One region of the Agarivorans sp. Alg241-V36 genome, then DNA from elsewhere that is predicted to be linked to it. Evidence: predicted binding sites of a transcription regulator. Region 1 holds the regulator's gene; the other holds the start of a gene.
The links. Region 1 encodes MetJ, which represses methionine synthesis genes. Its sites were predicted from a motif close to TAGACGTCTAGACGTCTA; they were not measured.
Positions count from the first base shown of each region.

Region 2: the regulator MetJ is predicted to act here: its motif matches at 6,597-6,614, upstream of metK (methionine adenosyltransferase).

Region 1 covers NZ_UNRE01000006.1:390,022-398,443, reverse strand. The annotation lists gene metL (bifunctional aspartate kinase/homoserine dehydrogenase II) at 1-1,133, opposite strand, end outside; gene metB (cystathionine gamma-synthase) at 1,162-2,319, opposite strand; gene metJ (met regulon transcriptional regulator MetJ) at 2,472-2,771, shown strand; gene G6R11_RS15875 (hypothetical protein) at 3,199-3,864, shown strand; gene rpmE (50S ribosomal protein L31) at 4,218-4,430, opposite strand; gene priA (primosomal protein N') at 4,671-6,875, shown strand; gene argS (arginine--tRNA ligase) at 7,064-8,422, shown strand, end outside.
Region 2 covers NZ_UNRE01000010.1:158,878-167,299, forward strand. The annotation lists gene G6R11_RS20085 (hemerythrin domain-containing protein) at 1-6, shown strand, start outside; gene G6R11_RS20090 (DUF3545 family protein) at 59-226, opposite strand; gene G6R11_RS20095 (sodium:alanine symporter family protein) at 533-1,942, shown strand; gene ruvX (Holliday junction resolvase RuvX) at 2,018-2,446, opposite strand; gene G6R11_RS20105 (YqgE/AlgH family protein) at 2,446-3,009, opposite strand; gene gshB (glutathione synthase) at 3,036-3,992, opposite strand; gene rsmE (16S rRNA (uracil(1498)-N(3))-methyltransferase) at 3,993-4,724, opposite strand; gene G6R11_RS20120 (SprT family zinc-dependent metalloprotease) at 4,832-5,308, opposite strand; gene metK (methionine adenosyltransferase) at 5,406-6,557, opposite strand; gene G6R11_RS20130 (hypothetical protein) at 7,122-7,667, opposite strand; gene G6R11_RS20135 (chloride channel protein) at 7,905-8,422, opposite strand, start outside.

The sequences.
Region 1 (8,422 bases):
TTCTGAATATGAAATTGGCTAGCCAGCTGATCGATTTTTGCCAAGGCTTCATCGACTAATTCGCAAGTGTAAGCCATACGCAACGAGCCTGTTTCGCTGTGCTTATGACGAGTAGCTGGCGCTAGGTGATGGTTGGCTAAAGCTTCTAACAAGGCCGTAGCATTAAGCGTAAAGTCTTGGGTAAAGGTAAGCTCTAGCAGCACCACATTATCTACCGAGGTAACAATTTTTGCGCTGTGGCTATTAGTACCTTTGCGGTGAATAAGAGTTTGACCATCGTTGGGAGCGTAACTGCAGCGCAAGTTCACCTTTTGCCGAGAACGCGCCAGTGGTTCCAGCGTGCGAGCATGCAATACCGAGGTGCCAATGCGCGATAGCTCAGCCGCCTCAGCAAGTGCTAGGTTTTCTAGCAATACCGCGTCTTTAACCAAGCGAGGATCGGCACTATAAATACCCGCAACATCGCTCCAAATTGTAGTAGAAACAGCATCTGCCAAGGCCGCAAGCTCTGTGGCCGAGTAGTCACTGCCATTACGACCTAAGGTCACTGTACGTTGCTCACTATCGCTGCAAATAAAGCCGGTAACTACCACTCTACAAGCTGGTTTATCTGCTAAGCAGCTAGCTAACAATGGCGTGCTTTGCGCGACATCTACTTGCGGTTGAGTGGATAACTCGGCTTTAAAAAACTGGCGAGAATCTAACCACTCGGCTTGGCAATCTTGAGAACTTAATAAAGCAGCTAATAAACGGGCAGACCAACGTTCGCCAAAAGAGAGTACCTCGTTGCAGGTAAAGGCTGTAAGCTCACCTTCAAGCAAGCTAGCTATTTGATGATGCTCACCATCTAGCGCACTCAAAATCGGCTTAGCGGCGGTTTCATCAAGCAGCTCATTAACCAACTTGCTTTGAAACTCAATTAAACCTTTAAGTGCATCAGCCGCGGCATTGTCGGCCTGTTTAGCCAATTCAATAATGTTAATTAAGCGGTTGGTGGTTTTACCGGCCGCCGATACCACAATTAAGTCTTGCGCTTGAGTATGCTTGGCAACAATCGCCGCCACTCGCTTAAAGCACCCAGCATCAGCTAAGCTGCTGCCGCCAAATTTATGCACATGCCTATTCACTGACATGGATTACCTCTCTACAACGCTGGCTTTACTACAGTTGGGCAAAAGCCTGCTGTAAATCATCCACTAAATCTTGTGCATCTTCCAAACCAACCGATACACGTAATAACTGATTAGAAATTCCCGCTTCAGCTAAGGCCTCACTCGACATCGCAGCATGGGTCATGGTGGCTGGGTGAGCAATTAAGCTTTCTACGCCACCTAATGACTCCGCTAAAGAAAATAGCTGCAAGCTTTTCAAGAATTTAACCATTTGGCTTTCTTCTAAGTTCAATTCAAAACTGAACATAGCACCAAAACCCTTTTGCTGACTTTGCGCTAAAGCATGTCCTGGGTGCTCTGGCAAACCAGGGTAGTAAATCGCGCCCACCGCCTCTTGTTGTTGCAAACACGCCACCAAGGCTTGAGCATTCTGCTGGTGCACATTCATACGTGCTTTAAGGGTGCGCAGGCCGCGTAAAGTAAGGTAAGAATCAAAAGCCGAACCGGTTAAACCTAAACAGTTTGCCCACCACGCTAATTGCTCGGCCAATTCTTGATTAGCCGCTACCACCATGCCAGCCACTACATCTGAGTGACCGTTAATGTATTTAGTAGCAGAGTGCACCACAATATCGGCGCCCAACAAAATCGGCGTTTGCAAAGCAGGAGACAAGAAGGTGTTATCAACCACTACCAAGGCACCCACGGCATGAGCCTGTTCGGCAATCGCTTTAATATCTACAATGCGTAACAGTGGGTTGCTAGGCGTTTCTAACCACACCAATTTAGGCTTTTTAGCCAACAGCTCGGTTAGCGCGCCTTGGTCATTTTGATCAACAAAGGCCACCTCAAAGGCATTTTTCTTGGCTAAGCTGTCAAATAAGCGGTAACTGCCGCCGTAACAATCGTGTGGAGCAACCAACAAATCACCCGGCTCTAACAAGGCGGTAACCAAGTTTACTGCCGACATACCAGTGTTAGTAATCACCGCACCAGCACCATGTTCTAAATCGGCAATCGCCTCGGCCAGTATGTGACGAGTCGGGTTACCCGAACGGCTGTAATCAAATTGGCGCTTTTGGTTAAAATCAGCAAAGCTGTAGTTGCTCGATAAATAAATAGGTGGCACTACCGCACCGTGTTGGGTATCACTTTCAATACCGCTGCGTACTGCTATAGTAGCCGCTTGAAGATCTTTTAAAGACATTGCTGATTCACTCCCTCAATTTATCCTGCCACTTTACCACTAGCAAAAAAGACGTCAACACTTCTAGACGTCTAAATGTCTTTGCTGTTGGATTGCTAAGTGGCATTTCCCCCGTTACAATAGGGTCTCTTTAGTTTGGTGTGTATTGCAGAATGTCGACAGATTGGAATGGTGAGTGGATCAGCCCTTATGCTGAACACGGTAAAAAAAGCGAACAAGTTAAAAAGATTACGGTATCTATCCCACTAAAAGTGCTAAAGATATTGACCGATGAGCGTACCCGTAGACAAATAAACAACCTACGCCACGCCACTAACAGTGAGCTACTTTGCGAAGCATTTTTACACGCCTACACTGGGCAACCCCTGCCCGACGATAGCGACCTGCAAAAAGACAAACCCGACCCGGCTTTAGAAAAAGCCGTGCAAGCGGAATTGGATAAAGAAGAATAAGATACTAGGAAGCCGCTCATTGAGCGGCTTTTTTGTTTGTAATGAGTCCCCAAGTATACTTGGTACTTCTCGGTAAAAAGCAAAGCTTGCCTCCATTCGCTATATTCTTCATCCGTTAGCTCTGCGCATTGGTTTCGCCTTCGGCGACGTCATTTTCTTTGAACAACCAAAGAAAACGAAGCAAAAGAAAGGTTGCCCCGCATTATCTTAACCCTGCGATGCTCAGTTTAAAGCGCGCCTGCGCAACTCGCTTCGCTCAAACAGTGCTTGGCTTAATCGCTTTAAACTTCCGCTACTCGGCGATAATGAAGGGAATAGAGAAAACTCGCTGCTAGCGCACAGACCCTTTCCCTACTGAAATAGATTTTCATATATCTTAGCTCAGCGTTATTTGACTGCCTTTTACGTATGTCAGTAGAGTACCTTTATGGAAGAGGGAATATCGGGGCTAACAATGAAAAGAAAAGAATTACAGCTCAATCAAAGAAAGTCGAAATGCAAAACATGGGCTCAAGAGCGCGTTGATGGCAGCTTGGGTTACCGCGATATGCGCCAGCTACGTACAAAATTAATAGAAAAACTATCCGCAAATCTAGCTAAAGACTTTGATCTAAATATCCACAATGTGAGAGAGCACCTCAAAACACACATGCCTAGCTTCGAATTCGAATATCCATACCCAGACACTGAAGTTGATGTCGCCAAAGCTCTCTTAAGCTATCTAGATGGCGAAGATCCGTTCAAACGAAAACCAGGTAAACGTACTGTTAAACAACAGGTACATTATGCTGCACTTTTCGCATGGTTGGCTACAGACAACCTATCAGCAACAGCAATACTCTTCAGTAAAGATATATCTTCATTTAAAAGAGATATGGGGACTTTTGCAGAAGATATAGATGTTCGTCTAAATGAGAATAAAGACGACAATATGACCTCGTACCAGAGAAAAATGACCTACTTTAGTGAACTTCGTAATGTAGGCGGGAACACTGCGATCATGGAGAGAGCCAAACAGTACTTTATTGCCTATATGGATATGCATCACATAGAGCAGTGGGAAGAGTGGATAAAATCTAACAAGAGAAGCTAGGCTGATATCTTTTTATTATCTGCACATCACAGCAATACCAATCTCCTTTAAGCTAATACTCAATCAATCGGTTAGCTCTTTGGAAACGTTATATGCTGAGAATTAATATAAAAAATGTACATATCGAAGGTTCAACCATCATCGCTATAAGCTCGATTTTGGCAGTTTTAGTATTAAGTGTCGCTTTTGTTGCGCTTAGTTAGATCCATTGAACAAATTTATAACTAGAAGTATCTAGCAAGAGCACCGCTACACATAGGTTGAAAGCACACTAAGTCCTCGGTCCAACTATAGACACAAAAAAAGCGCCCTTAGGCGCTTTTCGTTTGCTGTGTAGCGTAAATAAGGCTGGCTTATTTTTTGCCCAATACAGCGAATTTCTTGTTGAAACGATCAACACGACCACCGGTATCAACGTTACGTTGCTTACCAGTGTAGAACGGGTGACATTTGTCACATACGTCTAGGAACATAGAACCAGTGCGAGTAGATTTAGTTTCGATTACGTTACCGCAAGAACAAGTAGCAGTAAGTACTTCGTAAGTTGGGTGGATATCAGTTTTCATGGATTACCTCAATACTTGGGCCGTATCGCCATTCGGTCGCCACAATTGACACCAAACACCATACGAAAGCAACTCTATCAGAGCCTATAAATTTTAGGTGGCGGATCATATAAGAAGCCACCTAGCATAGCAAGCTCCCTGCAACAAAAACCGGGTAAAAATTCACCAAACGCTTAATTTGCTCCGCAAGGGGCTCTGCCAGTAGAATGAGACAGGTTTTTTGCTTGAGTTTATTCATTAGTGTCGATTGTTCGTGTTGCCTTAGCTATTCCCCTGCGTCGCCTTTTTGATTACAGCGTGCCTGAAAATACCCCAATGCCGGTGATTGGCAGCCGCATTAAGGTGCCTTTTGGCAAAGGCGAAAAAGTAGGTTTGGTCATTGAGCACCCCAGCGATAGCGACATTGCCGAAGATAAACTCAAACCGTTTAATGAATCCTTAGACCAACAAGCCCTATTGCCAGAGAGCCTATTTAAGCTGCTAAATTGGGCTAGCTCTTATTATCACCACAGCTTGGGTGACGTGATGAGCCAAGCACTGCCAGCATTGTTGCGCAAAGGCGAGCCAGCTAAAGCCAAAAGCATCCTTGCTTGGCGTTTAACCGAGCAAGGCCAGCGAGCAGAGTTGAGTGAATTTAGCCGCGCCCCCAAACAAGGTGTAGTACTAGGCAGTTTGCAGCAACAAGAAAATGGCCAACTCAGTGACGAACAATGCAAACAGCAAGAGCTATCACGCACCGCCCTTAAAGCACTGGTTGAAAAAGGCTTAGTTGAAAAGCGCGATATAACACCTCAGCCCACTCTTTGGTCAAAAAACGATACCAGCAGGCAAGACTCACTGCAGCTTAATGCCGAACAAGCCATCGCGGTGGCCGCTATCAACCAAAGCATTAGCAGTTTTCAAGCTTTCCTTATAGAGGGAATTACCGGCTCGGGCAAAACCGAAGTTTACTTAAATGTTATCGCCGAGGTGCTAGCCCAAGGCAAACAAGCGCTAGTATTGGTGCCAGAAATTGGCTTAACTCCGCAAACCTTGGCACGCTTTGCCGAGCGCTTTAAAGTGCCGGTTTTTGCCATCCATTCGGGCTTAAACGATACCGAGCGCTTTACCGCCTGGCTAAAAGCCAAACAGGGCGAAGCAGGCATTATTATTGGCACCCGCTCGGCGGTATTCACTCCAATGAAAAACCCTGGGGTAATAATTATCGACGAGGAGCACGACAGCTCCTTTAAACAGCAAGACAGCTTTCGCTACCACGCCCGCGACTTAGCCATAGTGCGCGCTCGCTTAGAGAAAATGCCGGTGGTGTTAGGCTCTGCAACGCCGTCTTTAGAAAGCTTACATAATGCACTTAGCGGCCGTTATTCACATTTAGAGTTAAAACAACGTGCTGGTAATGCCGCTTTAGCCGAACAGCAATTGCTAGATATTCGCCAGCAACCTTTGTCTTCTGGCTTATCGCCAGCGCTAATTAAAGCCATGCGCATTGAGTTAAAAGCGGGTCGCCAAGTGATGCTGTTTCTTAATCGGCGCGGTTATGCACCCGCGCTGCTGTGTCACGAATGTGGCCACGTATGTGAGTGTGAGCGCTGTGAGGCCTATTATACTTACCACCAACAGCCACGCCATTTGGCTTGTCACCATTGTGGTAGCCAAAAGCCCGTGCCACACCAATGCGAGAAATGTGGCTCTACTAACCTTGTCACCACCGGTTTGGGCACCGAGCAGCTACAAGAAGCCTTGCTGGAGGTTTTCCCTGAATACAAAGTGGCGCGTATCGATCGTGACAGCACTCGGCGCAAAGGCAGCTTAGAGCAGCTGCTAGACGATATTCACAATAACCAATACCAAATATTAATTGGCACACAAATGCTGGCTAAAGGTCACCATTTTCCTAACGTTACCTTGGTGGCTTTGTTAGATATTGACCACGCGCTGTTTTGCTCGGATTTTCGAGCTCCAGAGCGACTAGCACAGCTATACGTGCAAGTGGCGGGTCGCGCTGGCCGTGCCAACCTACTCGGTAAAGTGCTGCTGCAATCACATCACCCCGAACACGAACTACTGCAAGATTTAATCAATAACGGTTACCAGCATTTTGCTCGCTTTGCGCTTAATGAGCGTAAAGACACCGAGCTACCACCTTTTAGCTTTCAAGCCTTATTCCGTTTAGAAGCGGCCGATGGCAACGCGGTTAACGAATTAAGCCAACAGCTTTATCAACTCGCACAACCACTGCAACAAGGCGAAACCTGGGTTTTCCCGCCCTGCCCTGCACCACAAGCACGTCGCGCCGGCAAATATCGCATGCAATTGTTGATTCAAGCCGAGCAACGCGCGCAACTGCATCAGCTGGTTTACCGCCTGTTGCCGCAGCTAGAAAACTTAAAACTTAGCCGCAAAGTACGTTGGTCTTTAGATATAGACCCCTACGATATGCAGTAAGTCGAAACGCTTTAAGCGCCAGTTAAAAGATCAATCTCTGGCCAGTTAGCGCCTAGGATCATCAATGATTTATCGCAACAGCCAAAACTAAGGCTAATTAGCCCAGATAAGAGATAGTCTTCGTCACAAATTGTCGGTAAAATGCCCGCTTTGTACAATTTATTCACGCGAGATTGGTGCCAACCTTCATGAAAGAGCTTATTCAACAACTTCTGGAACAAACGGTCACAGCCCTAAAACAACAACAGGTGCTTCCTGAAGGATTCGAACCACGAATCCAAGTAGACCGAACCAAAGATAAAGCTCATGGTGATTTAGCCACCAACCTTGCCTTAATGGCCGCTAAGCCAGCGGGTAAAAACCCACGCGAGCTAGCCCAGCTAATTGTAGATAACCTACCAGAATCTACCTTGGTAGAAAAAACCGCCATTGCTGGTCCTGGTTTTATCAACTTCTACCTAAACAACCACTGGTTAGCGTCGCAAGTAGAAGCCATGGCCAGTTCGGCGACCGCCAATGTTAAGAAGGTAGAGAAAGCCCAAACCATCGTGGTGGATTACTCGGCGCCAAACGTAGCTAAAGAAATGCACGTAGGCCACTTACGCTCAACCATTATTGGTGACGCTGTAGTTCGCACTCTAGAATTTTTAGGCCACAAAGTGGTACGCGCTAACCACATTGGCGACTGGGGTACCCAGTTTGGCATGCTTATCGCCAACCTCGAAGAAGTGGAAGCTCGCGGCACCGATGCTGGTGATATTGAATTAGCCGATTTAGAAGTATTTTACCGCGAATCTAAAGCGCGCTACGACAGCGACGAAGTATTCGCCGAACGTGCTCGTAACTACGTGGTGAAACTGCAAAGTGGCGACGAGTACTGCAATACCATGTGGCGCAAGCTGGTAGACATTACCCTTAGCCATAACCAAGCCGTTTACGACCGCTTAAACGTATCGTTAACCAAAAACGATGTGATGGGCGAAAGCATGTACAACCCAATGCTTAACGAGGTTGTGGCTGACTTAAAACAAAAGGGCTTAGCGGTAGAAGACAACGGCGCCACCGTGGTATTCCTTGATGAATACAAAAACAAAGACGGCGACCCAATGGGTGTGATCATCCAGAAAAAAGACGGCGGCTTCTTGTATACCACCACCGACATCGCCTGCGCTAAATACCGCTACCAAAACCTTAATGCTGATCGCGTGTTGTACTTCATTGACTCACGCCAACACCAGCACTTAATGCAAGCCTGGAACATTGTGCGTAAAGCCGGTTACGTGCCAGAAGAAGTACCACTAGAGCACCACGCCTTTGGCATGATGTTAGGTAAAGATGGTCGCCCGTTTAAAACCCGTAGCGGCGGCACGGTTAAGTTAGTGGATTTATTGGAAGAAGCCGAACAACGTGCGCAAAGCATTGTGGCCGAGAAATCGCGTGACTTAGACGCCGAGCAACAAGTAGTAGCGGCAAAAGCCATCGCCATGGGCGCAGTAAAATACGCCGACCTATCAAAGAACCGCACGACCGACTACATCTTTGATTGG
Region 2 (8,422 bases), on a different contig from region 1:
GAGTAGAAAGCCTATTCTTTAGTAAATAAAAAACCCGGCTAAGGCCGGGTTTTTTTGTTTAGTATTCGTACTCTGATTGAAGATCAAAACTGTGGTCGATTGACTGCAGTTCTTTTTGTAAACGAATCTTATCTTTAATTGCCTCAATCTCTCGCCATTTTCGTTTCTTATTTGAACCGCGAGAAGATTTGCTGGTTTCAACAGTATCCAAGTCTAGCCTATCCATGGTTATCTCCTTGTATGTTGTTGCAATTTAATAAGTACCATACGAGCACAAAAAGTAAAATACTAATGTTGCAAAATAGTTACAGTGGCTCACTTTTTTAGGCATTTTTTGCAAAATTTTCTAAGCTTTATTCGTAGTGGTTATTTCTTGGTATAGATTTTTATGCCATTAATTTATATCGGTGTGTGTTTTTATCTTGTTTTTGTTATATATCAAAGCATAGTCGCTCGCAGCTCCTTAGAATCCGCGTTCGTTCAAACCTAGCTTAGGTTTTTAACCAACATTAAACGTAAGGTGAATAGAACCATGAATGAGATTGTGAACTGGTTAAACGACGTGTTGTGGGGAAATTTGCTCATCTATTTGTTGCTGGGCACGGGTGTGTTGTTCACCGTAAGAACCAAATTTATTCAATTTCGCCATTTTGGCCATATGTTTTCGGTGATGAAGTCTAGCCGTAAGTGTGACGCCAGTGGTATTTCTTCATTTCAAGCCTTATGTACCAGCCTTGCGGCGCGAGTCGGCACAGGTAACTTAGCAGGTGTGGCGGTTGCGGTAACCCTGGGTGGACCAGGTGCAGTATTCTGGATGTGGCTGATTGCCTTGTTGGGCATGGCAACCAGCTTTGCTGAAAGTAGCTTGGCTCAGCTGTATAAAGTAAAAGACAGCGATGGTAACTTTCGTGGTGGGCCTTCCTATTACATGGAGCAGGGCCTTGGAAAGCGATGGATGGGAGTGGTATTTGCTATCTGCTTGATTATCGCCTTTGGCTTGGTATTTAATGCCGTGCAGGCTAACTCAATTGCTTCTGCTTTGCATGAAGCATTTGGTTTTGAGAAATACCTAGTGGGTTTGGTATTGGTGATAGCGGCGGCGCTGATTATTTTTGGCGGCATTCGCAGTATTGCCCGTTTTGCCGAACTAGTGGTGCCGGTAATGGCCTTAGCCTATGTGGTAGTGGCCTTGGTTGTGGTGTTGATGAATATTCAGCAAATGCCCGAAGTATTTAGCCTTATCTTCCGCTCTGCCTTTGGTTTTGAAGAGGCTGGGGCTGGTGCGTTAGGCGCAGCCATGATGAACGGTATTAAGCGTGGCCTATTCTCCAATGAGGCCGGTATGGGTAGTGCGCCTAATGCTGCAGCTACTGCAACGCCTTACCCGCCGCATCCTGCGTCTCAGGGCTACGTGCAAATGCTTGGCGTATTTATCGACACCGTGGTGATTTGTACTGCTACCGCAGCGATTATATTGCTTAGCCACAACGAACAGCTAACCGGCGATGGCATTGCCTTAACCCAGCAAGCTTTAAGCGGCCAAGTGGGGGCTTGGGGTAGCTACTTTGTAGGCATTGCGATCATATTCTTTGCTTTCACATCTATTGTGGGCAATTACTCTTACGCTGAGACCAATCTGATTTTCTTAGAGCATAACCATAAAGCGGGTTTGTGGATCTTCCGTTTATTGGTGTTGGCAATGGTAATGGTAGGTGCCGTAGTCAAAATTGACATTATTTGGAATTTAGCTGATGTATCCATGGGCTTTATGGCCTTGGTTAACTTGGTGGCAATTTTGATGCTATCAGGTGTGGTGGTGAAACTAGCGACTGACTACAACCGCCAATTGGATGCGGGCAAAGTGCCAAGCTTCAATAGTGATGAGTACCCTGAATTGAAACAACAAATAGATAAAGATATTTGGTCAGGATCTAGCAAGTAGCAGGCATCGCTCTTCGAATAAGCAGAAAAGCCTCGATAATATCGAGGCTTTTTATTAACTAATTTAAGTGAATAACTAGTATTGCTCGGTGCACCAGCTTTCAAAAATTAAGGCGGCGGCTAGGCTATCTACAGCGCCTTTTTCTAGGGCCTTGTAACCGCCTAACTCAAATAGCTTTTCTTTGGCGTCTACCGTGGTTAAACGCTCATCTTGCATCGCTATGGGGTAGCCAAAACGGCCATGAAGTCGGTTGGCAAACTTTTTGGCTCGATTGGTGAGGTCTTGCTCGGTGCCGTCCATATTAAGCGGCAAACCAATCACTAGTAGATCGGGTTGCCATTGCTTGAGCAGCTCCTCCAAGGTTTGCCAGTTGGGAATGCCATCCTGAGCTTTAATGGCGGCCAGCGGTTTGGCTGAGCCTGTAATCTCCTGGCCAATAGCCACGCCAATGCTCTTGGTTCCAAAGTCAAAAGCTAGGGCAGAGCGCTCTCCTGAACGAGCCATTAAGCGTGACCTACTTGGTTGGATAATTGCCAAATATCGATACCTAAGCTTTTTGCCGCGGCTTCCCAACGTTTGTGAATGGGGGTTGAGAAAATAATGTCGGTACTAGCGGGCAAGGTTAACCAAGAGTTCTCGGCAATTTCCTGCTCTAACTGTCCCGCTTCCCAGCTGGCGTAACCTAAAGTCACGATGTATTCGCTAGGCTGAGAATCTGTGCCTAGTGTGTCGAGCACATCTTTCGAGGTGGTGACCATTAGCTCTTCACTCACTTTTAAGCTGCTGCTAAAGCCCTTTACTGGCGAGTGCAGCACAAAGCCACGCTCTTGCGAAACGGGGCCGCCTTGGTATACCGGACGGTCCAAATCTTCTCGGATCATTTCAGCCTGATCTTGCAGTTCTATTTGTTGCAGTAGCGATTCAACCGATAAGTCTACCGGTACATTAATCACTAAACCCATTGCGCCTTCATCATTATGCTCGCACAGGTAAACTACCGAGCGTTTGAAGAAGGGGTCTTCTAAGCTCGGCATGGCGATTAAAAACTGATTCTGCAAAGTATTGATTGCGTCCAAATTAACCCTTTTACTACTTAGGTTGATGATTTAAGTCTAGCTTCAATTGCATCCATTAACTTACCGGTAATGGAAATATCGTAGGCCGCTTCGATTTCTTTGATGCAAGTTGGGCTGGTGACGTTGATTTCAGTCACTTTGTCGCCAATCACATCTAAGCCAACAAATACCAAGCCCTTAGCTTTTAAGGCTGGACCAATGGCCTTAGCAATTTTCCAATCGCTGTCAGACAATGGTTGAGCAACACCACGCCCGCCGGCAGCTAGGTTGCCACGTGTTTCACCTTTAGATGGAATGCGCGCTAAGCAATAGGGCATAGGTTCGCCATCCACAATTAAGATGCGTTTGTCGCCATCGACAATTTCTGGGATAAACTTTTGCGCCATGCAATATTCTTGACCGTGATTGGTCAAAGTTTCGAGGATCACGCCGACGTTGGGGTCGCCTTCTTTTAAGCGAAAGATTGATGCGCCGCCCATGCCATCGAGTGGCTTCATAATTACGTCTTTATGCTGCTGGTGGAAGGCTTTTAAACGCGGCATATCACTGCTAACCAGAGTGGTTGGAGTAAACTCAGCAAACCAAGCGGTAAACAGTTTTTCGTTAGCATCGCGCAGGCTTTGCGGCTTATTGATGATTAAGCTGCCTTCAGCTTCAGCTCGCTCTAGAATGTAGGTGGCGTAGATAAACTCGGTATCAAATGGCGGATCTTTGCGCATCAAGATTACGTCTAGCTCGCTAAGGCTTTGATCCACTGCACCACCAAGCTCATACCATGACTGCTCGTCCTGTTGTACGGCCAATGGGCGCATATTTGCTGCCGCTCTGCCGCCATCTAAATAGAGATCTTGCATCTCCATATAGTAAATTTCGTAGCCGCGTGATTGAGCTTCTAGCAACATGGCGAAACTAGAATCTTTTTTGATGTTAATGTTGGCGATGGGATCCATCACGATACCAAGTTTAATGCTCATTTATGCTAAGTCTCCAAATTGACATTGCAAAGCGGTGATAGCCGTAAGGGCTGCGGTTTCAGTTCGCAGCACTCGTGGCCCTAAAATTGTCTCTTGAAACTGATGCTGGTTGCAGCTTTCAATTTCTTGCTCGCTTAAGCCACCTTCTGGCCCAATCAGCAGCCTCACTCCATGTTCAGGAGTTGGCAGGGTCTTAATGCTATATGGGGCCTTTGGGTGCAAATTCAACTTCATAGCGGCAGACTCTTCGCTCGCCCATTGTTCTAGGCTTTGCAGTGGCGCTATTTCTGGTACAACACTGCGCCCTGACTGCTCGCAAGCGGCAATGGCGATTTTCTGCCACTGCTGGCGCTTTTTCTCAAAACGTTCTTGATTGAGCTTAACCCCGCAGCGCTCGCTAGTTAGTGGGGTAATTTTATTTACCCCCAGTTCAACAGATTTTTGAATGGTAAATTCCATTCGGTCACCACGAGAAATTACTTGGCCTAAATGGATATTAAGTGGAGATTCACTGGGGTTTTCCTCTACGGCGGTAATCTTCACCGTGACGTGTTTTTTACTGGCACTTTCTATGGTTGCCGCATAATTATTGCCATCACTATTAAACAGTTCCAACTGTTGCCCCGCTTCCATGCGTAATACGCGCCCAACATGATTGGCGGCTTCTTCGTCGAGCTCGGTAAGCATATTAAGTGAGAGAGCTTGAGAGTGATAAATTCGAGGAATGCGCATGGTGAAAAATAGGCTCCATTAGGTAGCTGCAATAGTTAACGTTCTGACTGTTAAAGGATAAACCTAAAAAGCGCCTAAGCCCAGCAGCAGGGCTAATACTATTTAGTTTAGCTTGAAGTGTTGGCAATTAATGGCGTGTGGCACTTGCGGCATTGATAACTGGCACCCTTAAGCACTTTGTTGTGGCGTCGTACGCTTAGCTGATGAACTTGGCAGGCGCAGCGATATTCATAGCTGGCTAGTTTTAGTTGCTCCAGTGAGTAGCTATGAGTGGTTGCTGCAGAGCAGTTGAATACTTGCTGCATAATTTGCTGCCACTCAACTCCATGCGGTTTTACTCTGCCATAAATGGCATGACAAACTAGGTGAGCCACTTCGTGAGGCACTGTTTGGGCTAAAAAGTGCTGTGGTTGTTGCTGGTAGAAGTGGGCATTAAAACGCAAACGCCATTGGCTTAAATTAGCGCTACCTGCGACTTTACTCTTTCGCGATGACAGCACCACCTCTGGGCGAGGAAAACGGCGTTTATAAAATGCTTCTGCCAGAGTAAAACAATGTTCTACTTGTTGGGTTAGTTGCTGCACGCGTTGAGTTCTTAAGCGGTAAAACGCCAATAAAAAAGCCGAAAGGATAATCGTTGATTATACGCTTTCGGCTTTGTTTAGCGAGAGAGTTTAAAGGCTATAGGCCTGCTTCACTCTTTAGTAGTTCTGCTTTATCGGTTGCTTCCCAAGGGAATTCTTCACGACCAAAGTGGCCGTAAGCAGCGGTAGCTTTATAGATTGGACGCTCTAAATCTAGCATGCTTAAAATACCGTAAGGGCGCAGGTCGAAGTGCTTACGCACTAAAGCAACCAATTTGTCATCGGCAATTTTTCCAGTGCCAAAGGTATCAATACTGATTGAAGTCGGCTCTGCTACACCAATTGCATAAGATACTTGGATCTCACAGCGATCGGCTAAACCTGCAGCAACAATATTTTTAGCTACATAGCGGCCAGCGTATGCGGCACTGCGGTCAACTTTTGAAGGATCTTTACCAGAGAATGCACCGCCACCATGGCGTGCCATGCCGCCGTAGGTATCTACAATAATCTTACGACCGGTTAAACCACAATCGCCCATTGGACCACCAATTACGAAGCGGCCAGTTGGGTTGATATGGTACTGTGTTTTTTCGTTAAGCCACTGTGCTGGTAGCACTGGCTTAATGATTTCTTCCATTACCGCTTCACGTAAATCGGCAGTAGAAATGCTGTCACAGTGTTGAGTAGACAATACTACTGCGTCGATACCAGTGATAATGCCGTTCTCGTAAGCAAAGGTAACTTGTGATTTAGCATCTGGGCGTAACCAGTCAAGCGTGCCATTTTTGCGCACTTCTGCTTGGCGCTTAACCAGCAAGTGAGAATAGGTCACTGGAGCAGGCATGAGTACGTCGGTTTCGTTGGTGGCATAACCAAACATTAAACCTTGGTCGCCAGCACCTTGCTCTTCTGGGCGCGAGCGGTCTACACCTTGGTTAATGTCTGGGCTTTGTTTGCCCACAACGTTAAGTACAGCGCAAGAGTCGGCGTCAAAGCCCATATCTGAGTGGGTGTAGCCAATGTCGCGTACTGTTGAGCGAGCAAGTTCTTCGATATCAACCCATGCTGAGGTATTGATTTCGCCGCCCACCATTACCATGCCGGTTTTTACGTAGGTTTCACAGGCTACACGTGCCTTGGGGTCTTGCTCTAAGATCGCATCCAATACTGCATCAGAAATTTGATCTGCAATTTTGTCTGGATGACCTTCAGACACTGATTCTGAAGTAAATAAATGAGTAGCCATGTTTATATCTCGTAAATGAATTATATACGTATGGATGTTTTACCATCTGGACGTCTATTCTAAGTGAGGGCTGAGAGATTTGCTAGCGCTTATTAATGAAAATAATTCACATTGGCAGATTAGTTTTATTGTGTTTGCTCGATGGCAAGCCGTCTTTCACTTAAAGATATTGCTGAATGCGGTGGGACGTTTTGAACTAGCAGCCTTGCATGCTGGAGGTTGGTCTTTAAGGAAAGTACGGACCATTCTGAGGATTATGACTGCCAAGAAGTGCTGGCTGCCATTTTACGCTTGGATTATAAAGCACTTAGCCGCATCACTGATGCGGCTAAGTATTCAACTAACTTGAATCAACTCGCCTTATTTAACCTGAACTCGGGATAAGGAAGTGACGAAAACTCTAGAACCCAGCATTTAATTTAGCTTGATGTTTCTGGCGAGATAGTTTTGCTTAGTTCAAGGCGAAGCTGCGCGCCAATAGCTAGTCTATTGCAAGTAGCTGCAACACCGAAATAAGTAAAAATAGCCGCTAGAAATCGGTTTATTATCCCGAGCTCTGGTTATCTAAGGCTTACTAAGCTCGTGCTTAATCCAGTTGACCATGTTTTCTCTAGTTTCGAGTCCAGTTTTTCGGGCGATTTCTTTATCACCACGCACAATCACTACCACCGGTAGGGTAGATATTTGATATTTGCTACGAGCAGTCCTGTCTTCACTTAAATTGATCAGCTCAATTTTCTTTTCATTTTTCTGGTTATAAAGCATCACCAAATCAGCTTGAATTTTACTGTGATCGTTTCGGTCGTGCACAAACGAAACTAAGCGAATAGGGGGGCGAGGGCTACGTGTTAAGTCTAGGCATTGGCCTTTATCATTGTATTCCTTACATGACCAGACAAAGTCGTGGTACTTAAGAGCTTGCGAATAGAAGTATTGGCCAGCATCGAACTTCTTGATGCTAGGTATGTGTTTGGTTGTTTTACCATGTTCATCGCTGAAGCTTTCTATCACCCGGCTATTAGCCTTAAAGGTGGTAGTGTCAGTATTTACGGCAGCAAAAACTTGGCCGGAAAATAAAGCCACTATTAACAGTACAACTGGGCGGCGCATAAAAATTCCCTATAAAATACAAAGCCACTATTAATATCTTTGCCATTCTAGAACACTCGAGTCCGTAAGCCTATCGTATTTTTCTGTGATACCGTTCTCATTTTTAGAATGCTTAGTTTTTTCGGGGAATTACTTCTAAATCGTCCTTATTTGACTGCCATTATCAGCTCGACTCAGCCTAGTTTGGGGGGATGGCTAAGGCTGACTTGGGTATCTATTTATAGAGTCTATTTCAAATTAGCGCTGTTGCAGGGGCTCGCTGTCTAGGATTTTGTTCTCTTCCTTAACCAGCACTGGGCTATTGATTAGGCGGATTTGTGCGTTGAGTAATTGTTGCTCAATCAAGCTTGGCGAACGGAAGATGTATTTGGCTATGGCACTGGCACATAAACATGCGACTATGGCTGGAATTACTATTTCCACTTGCATGGTTTGCTCGGTAATCAGCAGAAATGCTGCCCAAGGTGTGCGAAACACTGCGCCAAACATCGCGCCCATTCCCACTATTACCAGCATTAAGTCGGCGCTGTTAGGAATGACATCACCAATAATGCTGCCTAAAATTCCGCCAATAACCAACATTGGTCCTAAGCTGCCTCCTGGAAGCGCAAAGGCCAGTGCTACAGTGGTGAGCACTATCCTAGCTAGTAGCCAAAGGTGCTGCTCGCCGAGGCCTAATTCCCAGTAAAGTAAACCGTTCGGCGTGATGGGTTCTAGCCCTAACCATTGTGGGTTGAGTAAGCCTGCTACTGCAG